DNA from 2 places in the Sphingomonas sp. Leaf357 genome. Region 2 is predicted to be linked to the other one. Evidence: predicted binding sites of a transcription regulator. Region 2 holds the regulator's gene; the other holds the start of a gene.

Region 1 (5,318 bases), 470 kb from region 2:
CGGGTTGGTTGTCATATAAACGCATGTCACCCTCACCCTTCCGTCGCTACGCTCCTCCCTCCCTCTCCCGATGGGAGAGGGATTACATCACTGACACGCCAGACATTCGTCATAGTCGGTCGTCTCGAACTCGTATTTCGGGGCGTCGATCGTGTTGTCGTTCTCGACCCCGCCCGCGAAGCCGGCGCGCTGCACCGATTTGGAGCGGAGATAGTACAGCGACTTGATGCCGAGTTCCCAGGCGCGGAAGTGGAGCATCAGCAGATCCCATTTCTCAACGTCCGCCGGGATGAACAGGTTGAGCGACTGCGCCTGATCGATGAACGGCGTGCGATCGCCGGCCAGTTCGAGCAGCCAGCGCTGGTCGATCTCGAAGCTGGTCTTGTAGCAATCCTTCTCCTCCTGGGTGAGGAAATCGAGATGCTGGACGCTGCCGCCCTGCTCCAGGATCGAATTCCACACCGCGTCGCTGTTCTTCGATTTCTCGCTAAGCAGCTTTTCGAGATACGGGTTCTTGACCGAGAAGGAGCCGCTGAGCGTCTTGTGCGTGTAGATGTTGGCCGGGATCGGCTCGATGCACGCGCTGGTGCCGCCGCAGATGATGCTGATCGACGCGGTCGGCGCGATCGCCATCTTGCAGCTGAAACGCTCCATCACGCCCATGTCGGCGGCGTCCGGGCACGGCCCGCGCTCGTTGGCGAGGTGCATCGACGCTTCGTCGGCCTGCCCGCGAATGTGCTTGAACATGCGCATGTTCCACGATTTCGCCATCGCGCCCTCGAACGGCAGGCCGCGCGCCTGGAGGAAGGAGTGGAAGCCCATGACGCCCAAGCCTACCGAGCGTTCACGCGCGGCGGAATAGGCGGCATGCTCCATGCCCGGCTCGGCCCGGTCGATGAAATCCTGCAGCACGTTGTCGAGGAAGCGCATGACGTCCTCGATAAAGCCCTTCTGGTCCTTCCACTGATCCCAGGTTTCGAGGTTCAGCGACGACAGGCAGCAGACCGCGGTGCGATCGTTGCCAAGATGATCGCGGCCGGTGGGCAAGGTGATCTCGCTGCACAGGTTCGAGGTCGAGACCTTGAGGCCGAGATCGCGGTGGTGCTTGGGCATCGCCTTGTTCACGTGATCGGAGAAGACGATGTACGGCTCGCCGGTGGCGAGACGGGTCTCGACCAGCTTCTGGAACAGGCTGCGCGCATCGAGCGTGGCGCGGATCGACTGGTCCTTGGGGCTGCGCAGGTTCCATTCCGCGCCGTCGCGCACCGCTTCCATGAAATCGTCGGTGATCAGCACGCCGTGGTGCAGGTTCAGCGCCTTGCGGTTGAAATCGCCCGAAGGCTTGCGGATCTCGAGGAACTCCTCGATCTCCGGATGGCTGACGTCGAGATAGCAGGCGGCCGAGCCGCGACGCAGCGAACCCTGGCTGATCGCCAGCGTCAGCGAATCCATCACGCGCACGAACGGGATGATGCCGCTGGTCTTGCCGTTCAGGCCGACCGGCTCGCCGATGCCGCGCACGTTGCCCCAATAGGTGCCGATGCCGCCGCCGCGCGAGGCGAGCCAGACATTCTCGTTCCAGGTGTCGACGATGCCGTTCAGGCTGTCCGGCACCGAATTGAGGAAGCACGAGATCGGCAGGCCGCGCCCGGTGCCGCCGTTCGACAGGACCGGCGTGGCGGGCATGAACCAGAGCTGCGAGATCGCATCGTACAGGCGCTGCGCATGCGCGCCGTCATCGGCATAGGCCGAGGCGACGCGGACGAACAGATCCTGAAAGCGCTCGCCCGGCAGGAGGTAGCGATCGGTGAGCGTGTCCTTGCCGAAATCGGTCAGCAGCGCATCGCGCGAATGATCGACCTCGACCGGATACAGCTGGGCCTTCACTTCCTTCGAATCGCCGCGCGTCTCCAGCTTGCGGTCGGCGTTGCCGGACTTCGCCGCGACGCTGGCGACCATCGTTTCCACTGCGTCCATCGTATCGCTTGCCATCGTTCCGCTCGCTTCCTGGCTGTCCCTGAAATCCATCGCTCACGTCCCTCGAATCAAATCTGTCTCAAGATCGGTGTTCCCGATCCGTTCGAATCGGGGGCGAACCCCCATGCTATCATTCGGCGGCGATTCAGGAGAACGAAATATGCCCGTCGCCATCGGTCCCGCGACCGCGCGACAACGCCCCCGCTATATAGTGTCGCGAGGTGTTCTCTACCAGTTCTTGGGTTCGCCCCCGAACTCAACCCCTACAGATTGTGCCCAATCGCGTTGGGACGCAAGCCGGTAAATGACAGATTAGGGACTCGGTTCGTCGCTCGGACAAGCCGGCTGGTGGCGCCAAAGCGATGCCGTGATGCAGCGACGCGTGGTCAAAGCTGGCTTTGCGCAAACGCAAGGGCCGGGTGCCGATTTCGATATTTATTTTGCACCTCAAAACGGCCCTAAGTCAGATCCGGTCGGCCAACTCCGTCAGGCTTTCGACGCTATGATCCCAGGTCTGCGCATAATGCGCATCGGGGGCCGGCGCGCCGCCATATTCCCGTGGACGATCGACATAGGCGGCCATCAGACCAACGGCGCGGGCGGCGGCAAGATCGCTGTGATGCGCCGCGACCAGACACAGTTCCTGCGGTGCGATGCCGAGAATGTCGGCGGTGCCCAGATAGCTGCCGGGCAGCGGCTTGTAGAGGCCGGTCGATTCGGCGCCGAGGATAGCGTCCCAGGGCAGTCCGGCCCGCCTGGCCATCGCCAGCGTCAGCGCGGTGTTGCCATTGGACAGCGTGACGATCGGGAAGCGGGCCTTGAGCCGGACGAGCCCCGCGAGCGCATCGGGCCACGGATCGAGCCGGCGCCAGGCGAAGGCGAAATGGTGCAGACGATCTTCGTCGATCGATCGCGGATCGATGCCCTCCCGATCCAGCAGGATTTCCAGCGTTTCGCGGTTGAGGATGTCGAGCCGGGTATATGGCCGCCGGCCGGAGCGGCAGTCCTCCATCGCCGGCTGATACAAGGCACGCCATCGATCCGCGAAGCCGTGCGGATCGATATCGCCATGGCCGATATCGGCCAGAAAGGCGCGGGCCTCGCGCGCCACGCCGGACCGCCAATCGACGACCGTCCCGAAGACGTCGAAGGCCAATACTTTAGGCTGGATCCTGAACGAGCCGGTCACCACCCGTCCGGATCAATCATGTCCGCCATCGTGTTCATCGAACCTGGGTCGCGGGGTCTGGCGGCGCGCGACCACCGCAGCTTCGGCAATCGCGACGGCCGAGGCGGCAGCGGCGTTCGGCGTCAGCGACACGGCGAGACCGTCAGGCCCGTCCAGCATCACCTCACCATCCTCGGCGCAGGCCTGGGTCGGCGTATCATGGGGCGCTCGTGACATTCGGTTTCCCCGGTGTATTGATGAGTCTCAACGCGCTTCGCCTTCGAAGCGTTCCGGCTTTTTTCCCAAGGGGTTCGACTCGCACCATGGTCACGCGGCTATTCCTGCAAACGCATCGTACGCCGGTGCTTTCGGATGACGATGCGGCGGCCCTGCAAGCGGCGGAATCGCGCGCGATCGATTTTCCGGCGAAACGGGTGATCGTCCGCGAGAACGTACCGTTGACGCAGTGCACCCTGCTGCTCAGCGGGTTCATCGAGCGGTTTCGCGATACGCCGGAAGGGCGGCGCCAGATCCTGGCGATCCATGTTCCCGGCGACTTCGTCGATCTGCATTCCTATCCGCTCAAGCGGCTCGAACATTCGGTCGCCGCGCTGACGCCGGTGACGGTGGCGACCTTCGCGCATAGCGAGATTCGCAAGCTGACCGAGCGATCAGCGACGCTGACCGAATTGCTGTGGCGATCGACGCTGATCGATGCCGCGATCAGCCGCGAGTGGATCGTTTCGGTCGGCGCGCGCGGCGCATCGGTGCGCCTGGCGCATCTGTTGTGCGAGATGTTCGTGCGGCTGGAGCGGATCGGCATGACGCGCGGGCAGGAATACGACTTTCCGGTGACGCAGATCGACCTGGCCGACGCGACCGGGCTGACCGCCGTGCACGCCAACCGCATGCTGCGCAAATTGCGCGAACAGAATCTGGTCGAGTTCCGCCAGGGGCTGGTGCGGATCATCGACTGGCCGGCGCTGAAGGACTTCGCCGAGTTCGATCCGCGTTATCTGTTTCTCGACTGAGCCAGCGCCGTGCGTTTCGCCCTCGCGGCCCTGCTCCTCCTGACCACCGCTGCAACATCGCCGCCGGCGAAGGACGTGCTCGCGCCCGATGCGGAGGCCAGGTGGGTGCCGTTCGATCTCACCCCCGGCAACCAGATCCGCTTCACGCTCGACGTCGATGGGGCACCCGTATCCGCGATCCTCGATACCGGGGTGAGCTTCACCGTATTGTCGCGCGCCTATGTCGATGCGCAGCGGCTGAAGGTGCGCAGCGGCGGCAGCGCGAGCGCGATCGGCGGGGTCGTGCCGATCGGCTGGATCGATACCAGGACGATCCGGCTGGGGGGGCTGACGCGCAGCGGCGGCAGCATCAGCGTCGCCGCCTTGCCCGCCACCGCGACGGGCAGCGCGCGCGCGATCGAGATGCTGGTCGGGCGCGACCTGACCGAGGGCTATGCGCTCGACATCGACTATGAGGCGCGGCGCTTCCGGCTGCTGCCTTCGGGCCGGATGCCGTTCGCCGGGGCGACCGCGCCGCTGACCGTCTCGCGCGACCGATTGGTCTATACCGGCGAGATCAGCCTGAACGGCCGGCGGCTGCGCCCGCTGATCGTCGATACCGGCGACGGCAATGCGGTGACGCTGTCGGCGGAAAGCTGGGCCACGGCGCGGCTGATCCCACCGGCGCGTACCTCGACCATCTCGTTCGGACTGGGCGGTGCGATCGTCACCGATCTTGTCATTCTGGACGAGATGCAGACGGGGACGCTGACCGCCCGAAACGTGGAGTTGCAGGTCGAAAGCTCGGGCGGCTTTTCGCAGCGCATGGGCATGGCCGGGCGGATCGGATCGGGCTTCCTGCAAAAGTATCGCGTGCTGCTCGATCCCAAGGCCGGGCGGATGGTGCTGAAGCCCGGCCCCGAGGCCGATGCCGAACCGCTGAAATCGACCAGCGGCGTGCTGGTCGCAGCGGACAAGGATCGGCTGCGCGTGCTGCACGTCATGCGCGGCAGCCCGGCGGAGCGCGCGGGATGGCGCACCGGCGAGACGATCTGCATGATCGACGGCAAGGCTATACCGGGCGACTATCCCGGCAGCCCGCTGTCGACCTGGTCGATCGGCGAGACCGGGCGGGTGGTGGCATTCGACATGTGCGACGGATC
Region 2 (5,318 bases):
GCTGCCGAACGAGCGGAGCTGGGTGCTGGCCTTGCTGCTGTTCGGCGCGGCGGCGTTCGGGGCGGCGGGGATCGGGCGCGGCGGACGGGCGGCGCGGGCGATCTTGATTGCCGGCCTGGCGGCGGCTTTGGGGCTGGCGTCCGTGTGGTGGCGGGCCGAGCACGCTGGCGGGGTGGTGCTGACCCGGGCGACGATCGCGACGTTCGAGGCGCGGGTGGAGAGTATCCAGCCGCTGCCGGCGCGGGAGCTGGTGCGGTTGCGGTTGGCGCCGACGCGGGTTCTGGATGTCGGAACGGGGCGGAAGGCAACGGCACTCCCCGCCTTCGTTCGGGTCAATCTGGCCGAGGCGGATGTGCCGAAGGGGCTCACGCGCGGGGCGGTGATCGCGCTCAGGGCGAGGCTGATGCCGCCACCCCAGCCCGCGGTGCCGGGCGCGTACGATTATGCGCGGGTGGCGTGGTTCGACCGGATCGGCGGGACGGGACGCGGGTTCGCGCCGGTGAAGATCGTCGCGGCGGGTGAAGCCGAGGGGGCGGCGCTCAGGCAGCGATTGTCGACGCATATCGAGAATAGCCTGGGGGGCAGTGCGGGCGGCATCGCCAGCGCTCTGGCGACCGGCGACGAGGGCGCGATATCCGAAGAGGATGCGGATGCGATGCGGCGATCGGGGCTGGCGCATCTGCTGTCGGTCAGCGGTTTGCACATCACCGCCGTTGTCGCGGCGACGATGCTGGTGGTGGTGCGGCTGCTGGCACTGAGCCCGTGGCTGGCGCTGCGCTTCCGGTTGCCGTTGATCGCGGCGGGCGCGGGCGCGGCGGCGGCGATCGGCTACACGCTGCTGACCGGCAGCCAGGTACCGACGATCCGGTCCTGCGTTGCGGCGTTGCTCGTGCTGGTCGCGCTGGCGCTGGGGCGCGAGGCGATGACGCTCCGGCTGGTCGCGGCGGGGGCGGTGATCGTGTTGCTGCTATGGCCGGAGGCGCTGGCCGGGCCGAGCTTCCAGCTATCGTTCGCGGCGATCACCGCGATCGTGGCGTTGAACGAGCATCCCGGGATCAAGACGTTGGTGATGGCGCGCGACGAACCGCGGGTGAAACGCTTCGGGCGGGCGATCGGGGCACTGGTGCTGACCGGGCTGGCCGTGGAGATCGCGCTGCTGCCGATCGGGCTGTACCATTTCCACAAGGCCGGGCTTTACGGCGTGGCGGCGAACATCGTCGCGATCCCGCTGACGACGTTCGTCATCATGCCCTTGGAAGCGCTGGCGCTGGCACTCGATTTCTTCGGTCTGGGCGCGCCCTTCTGGTGGCTGACGGGCAAGGCGCTGACGATACTGCTGTGGATCGCACGGACGACGGCGCAGGCACCGGGATCGGTCGCCGCGCTGCCCGCGATGCCGGCGGGGGCGTTCGCGGCGATGGTGGTCGGCGGATTGTGGATCGCCCTGTGGCGGACGCGGTGGCGGCGGCTGGGCCTCGCGCCGCTGGGGTTCGGGATCGTCTGGGCCATGATGACGCCGGCACCGGACCTGCTGGTGACGGGCGACGGGCGGCATTTGGCGGTACGGACGGCGGATGGTGGCGTGGCGATGCTGCGCGATCGGGCGGGCGATTACATTTCCGATACGCTCGCCGAGAATGGCGGCGTGGACGGCGTGCCGATGTTGCTGTCCGAACGACCGGAGGCGCGGTGCAGTCGTGATCTGTGCCTGATCGAGCGTCAGGCGGGCGGGCGGACGTGGCGGATTCTGGCGACGCGCAGCCTGTATCTGGTGCCGATACAGGAATTGATCGCGGCGTGCGGGGCGGCGGACATCGTCGTGAGCGAGCGGCGGCTGCCCAGAGCGTGCCGGCCGCGCTGGTTGCGGCTCGACAGGAATATGCTCGCGCGAACCGGTGGCGTGGCGATCACCTTGTCGCGGCAGGATGTCGACAGCGTCGTGCGGCCCGGGGATCGGCATCCGTGGCGGGTGGCGGTTGCGGATGGCAGGCCGTCCGGTTCGTTCGGGAAGGTGCGCTTTTCGGGCGGGCGCTGGCATCGACGTACGGTTCGCAGGGATGCGGAATGAAACGGTGCTCAGGCCGTTGCTATATGTATGCCCGTCATCCTGAACTTGTTTCAGGATCCAGGCGCGGTCATCTGTCAAAAAGACGGTGTCTGTGGACCGGCTGACCGCGCATGGATGCTGAAACAAGTTCAGCATGACGATGTATGTTTGGCGGAGGCGTTGTCGCCCAATGCCATATGCCGCCGCCCGGAATAACGGACCTGTCGAGAACCGCGCGATGGATTCCAGATAACCCTAAGACGACGGTTTGGTTAGAACGGCATCCTACAACGATGAGCGGACCTGCCAGCCTTCGTTGGAGGGCGATGCAAGACGGCTTTCAGTCCGAAGGACCGGACGTCAATCGTAGCGGCGGAGCAGGCCGGCAAGTTTGCCCTGCACGCGAACCTGCTGAGGGGCATAACGCTGTGGATCGTAGGCGCGGTTGGCGGGATCGAGCCGGACCATGGCACCTTCGCGGCGGAAGTATTTGAGCGTCGCTTCGCTATCCTCGATCAGTGCCACCACGATCTCGCCGTCGCGGGCGGTATCGGCACGGCGGATGAGGGCGTAGTCGCCGTCGAGAATACCGGCCTCGACCATCGAATCGCCCGACACTTCCAGCGCATAATGTTCGCCGCTACCGAGCAAGGCGGCCGGGACGGCGAGCATCGCGCTACCCTCGAACGCCTCGATCGGCACACCGGCGGCGATCCGGCCGTGCAGCGGAATCTCGATCACGTCGTTGGCCGGTTCCGGCAGAGTGCGGATATTGCTGGGGGGTGCCTTGACGATCGGCTTCGTTTCGCCGCGTTCCGGCATCTTCAAAACTTCGAGCGCGCGGGCGCGGTTGGGCAGGCGGCGGATGAACTTGCGTTCCTCCAGCGCGCTGATCAGACGGTGGACACCCGACTTCGACTTGAGGTCGAGCGCCTCCTTCATCTCCTCGAACGAGGGGGATACGCCCGATTCCTCCAGGCGATCGTTGATGAAGCAGATAAGCTCGTGCTGCTTGCGCGTAAGCATAGCGTTCCTCCGTCAGAACAGACGAGGAACCTTTACGGAACGCTTCGGGGGGTGTCAAGCGAGAGGGAGGATGTCCACCAACTCGCCGATTTCCGCTGCCGGCGCGTGCGCCGGACGCAGCACGAGGCAGTCGGCGCGGGCGAGCGTTCGGAGCATCGAGCTGTCCTGGATGGTCGAGGCATGGACGCGCCCGTCACGCAATTCGGCGCGCAGGTAATCGGTGCGGTGATCGTTGGCGCGCAGCGGTTCGCCGAGCGGGGCGGCAAACGTGCGGGGCAGGGGATCGGCCGCGCCGGACATGGCGGCGACTAGCGGCCGAAGAAAGATCGTCGCGGTGACGAACGCGGATACCGGATTGCCAGGCAGGCCGAGCACGACGGCGTCGCCCAGTCGCCCGGCCATCATCGGCTTGCCGGGGCGGAGCGCGATCTTCCAGAAATCGATCGTGCCGCCGGCGGCCTCGAGCGCGGGCCGGACGAGATCGTGATCGCCGACCGACGCTCCGCCGGTGGTGACGAGGATGTCGGCGCGGACAGCCGCGAAGGCGGCGGTCATGACGGCGAGATCGTCGGGGATGATGCCGAGATCGATGATGTCGACCGGCAGATCGCGCAGCAGCGCGGCGAGCATCAGGCCGTTGGTTTCGGGAAGCTTGGCCGGATCGCCGCTGCCGGGGCGGGCGAGTTCGTCGCCGGTGGCGGCGATCGCGACGGTTAGGCGGCGCGCGACCGGGAGCGTGGCGTGGCCACCGAGCGCGCCAAGCGCGAGCGCCGCCGGGGTCAGGCGCTCGCCTTTCGCGATCAGTATGTCGCCGGTGGAGAAGTCCAGTCCGCGCGGGCGGACGCTGCTCGCGTGGCGGGCGGGGCCTTCGCCGGTGAGGTGGATCGTGTCGCCGTCGCGCGTAGCCTCTTCCTGGACGAGGATCGTGTCGGTGCCTGGCGGCAGGGCTGCGCCGGTAAAGATGCGCACCGTTTCGCCCGCGCCGACCGCGCCGGAAAAGGCGTGGCCGGCAGCGCTTTCGCCGACCAGCGCGAACGGGCCGGGGAGGTCTTCGTACCGGATCGCATAGCCGTCCATCGCCGATAGATCGGCTTCGGGCTGGGTGCGGCGGGCCGGGATGGCATCGGTCGTCCAGCGGCCGATGGCGTGCGCGAGCGGGACGGTCTCCGACGGGATGGCGGGAGCGAGCGCGAAGAGTCGGGTCTGGGCGTCCACGACGGCGAGGAGAGCGGGGGGCATGGCGGCTCAGTGTCACGATCGCGCGCCGGAAGACAGCGGGATTGTCGTGGTGATCGAGAATAGCGTTCTCTGCGGTTCGATTTGATGGAGATTCCGGCTGTGCACCGACGGCTATATCCGGTCGTCCCAGTCCTCTGGCGCGACGCGTTCCGGGAAGTCCCTATAAAGAGGATTAGGCCATTTGCCGGTCCAGCATCTCGCCGGATCGTATGGCTTGATCTTCGCCGGTGTCTGGGGTGCGATCAGGCGATTGGCGTGCGACCAAGGCGTGACATAGGTATCGAAGCCGCCGGGTACGACGCCGAAATAGCTGCAGACGACTTCCGGCGCGCGTGGATAGATGACAGCGCGGACGACATCGAACGCCGGAGTCGCCGCGCCGAGCAGCAACGCGCCGATCATGATGTTGCGCCACAATTCACGGCCGGGTACGGCTGGCTTCACCAGCACATCGGCGACCGACAATGAAAGGATGGCTAGCGCGGGAATCGAGGCGCGCATGACGAAATCGTTCGAGGTGCCGACTTGAATGAATGGCGCAACGAGCAGGACGATTGCAGTGACAGCAATCGTAGTGCCGCCAAATCGACCGTGCCGTCCGATGAACCAGAGCCCGACCAGATAGGGGCCGACCTCGATCAGTTCGAAGATGAGATATTGGGACAGGTCGATGGCCGCACTTCCGCCGCCCACCGCGCCGCTGCCCGATGCAAGATACAGCAGGCTAGGCGTCGAGAGTGCCAGCGTGAGCGCGGGCGGCCCGATGTCGCGCGGGCGAACCTGCCCGCGCATCAGCGCTGCGATGGCGCCGAACGCTGCGAACGGCGCAATGCCCATCACAGCGAACGGCGACCAAAGAGCGAGCAGCGGGATTGGGGCCAGGAACGCCGCCAGGGAAATTTTGCCGGTCCTCCACAGCAGAAAGAGCAATGCGCCGACCCAGCCGGCCAGTCCATGTTGAGGCACGGCGAAAGCCTGGGTCAGATGCGCGGTGAAGATGGCGACG

Evidence for each region. The regulator LexA, encoded in region 2, represses DNA repair genes until DNA is damaged. The targets are predictions, from matches to a motif close to GTTCCNCNCTTGTTCT.
Region 1: the regulator LexA is predicted to act here: its motif matches at 2,201-2,216, upstream of ASG11_RS08095 (ribonucleoside-diphosphate reductase subunit alpha).

Annotation. Positions count from the first base shown of each region.
Region 1 covers NZ_LMPM01000001.1:1,760,717-1,766,034, reverse strand. Annotated here, with positions in the region: gene ASG11_RS18375 (endonuclease domain-containing protein) at 1-25, opposite strand, end outside; gene ASG11_RS08095 (ribonucleoside-diphosphate reductase subunit alpha) at 88-2,028, opposite strand; gene ASG11_RS08090 (haloacid dehalogenase type II) at 2,441-3,133, opposite strand; gene ASG11_RS08085 (hypothetical protein) at 3,179-3,382, opposite strand; gene ASG11_RS08080 (Crp/Fnr family transcriptional regulator) at 3,469-4,176, shown strand; gene ASG11_RS08075 (pepsin/retropepsin-like aspartic protease family protein) at 4,186-5,318, shown strand, end outside.
Region 2 covers NZ_LMPM01000001.1:2,228,275-2,233,592, forward strand. Annotated here, with positions in the region: gene ASG11_RS10485 (ComEC/Rec2 family competence protein) at 1-2,068, shown strand, start outside; gene lexA (transcriptional repressor LexA) at 2,408-3,073, opposite strand; gene ASG11_RS10495 (molybdopterin molybdotransferase MoeA) at 3,128-4,312, opposite strand; gene ASG11_RS10500 (hypothetical protein) at 4,424-5,318, opposite strand, start outside.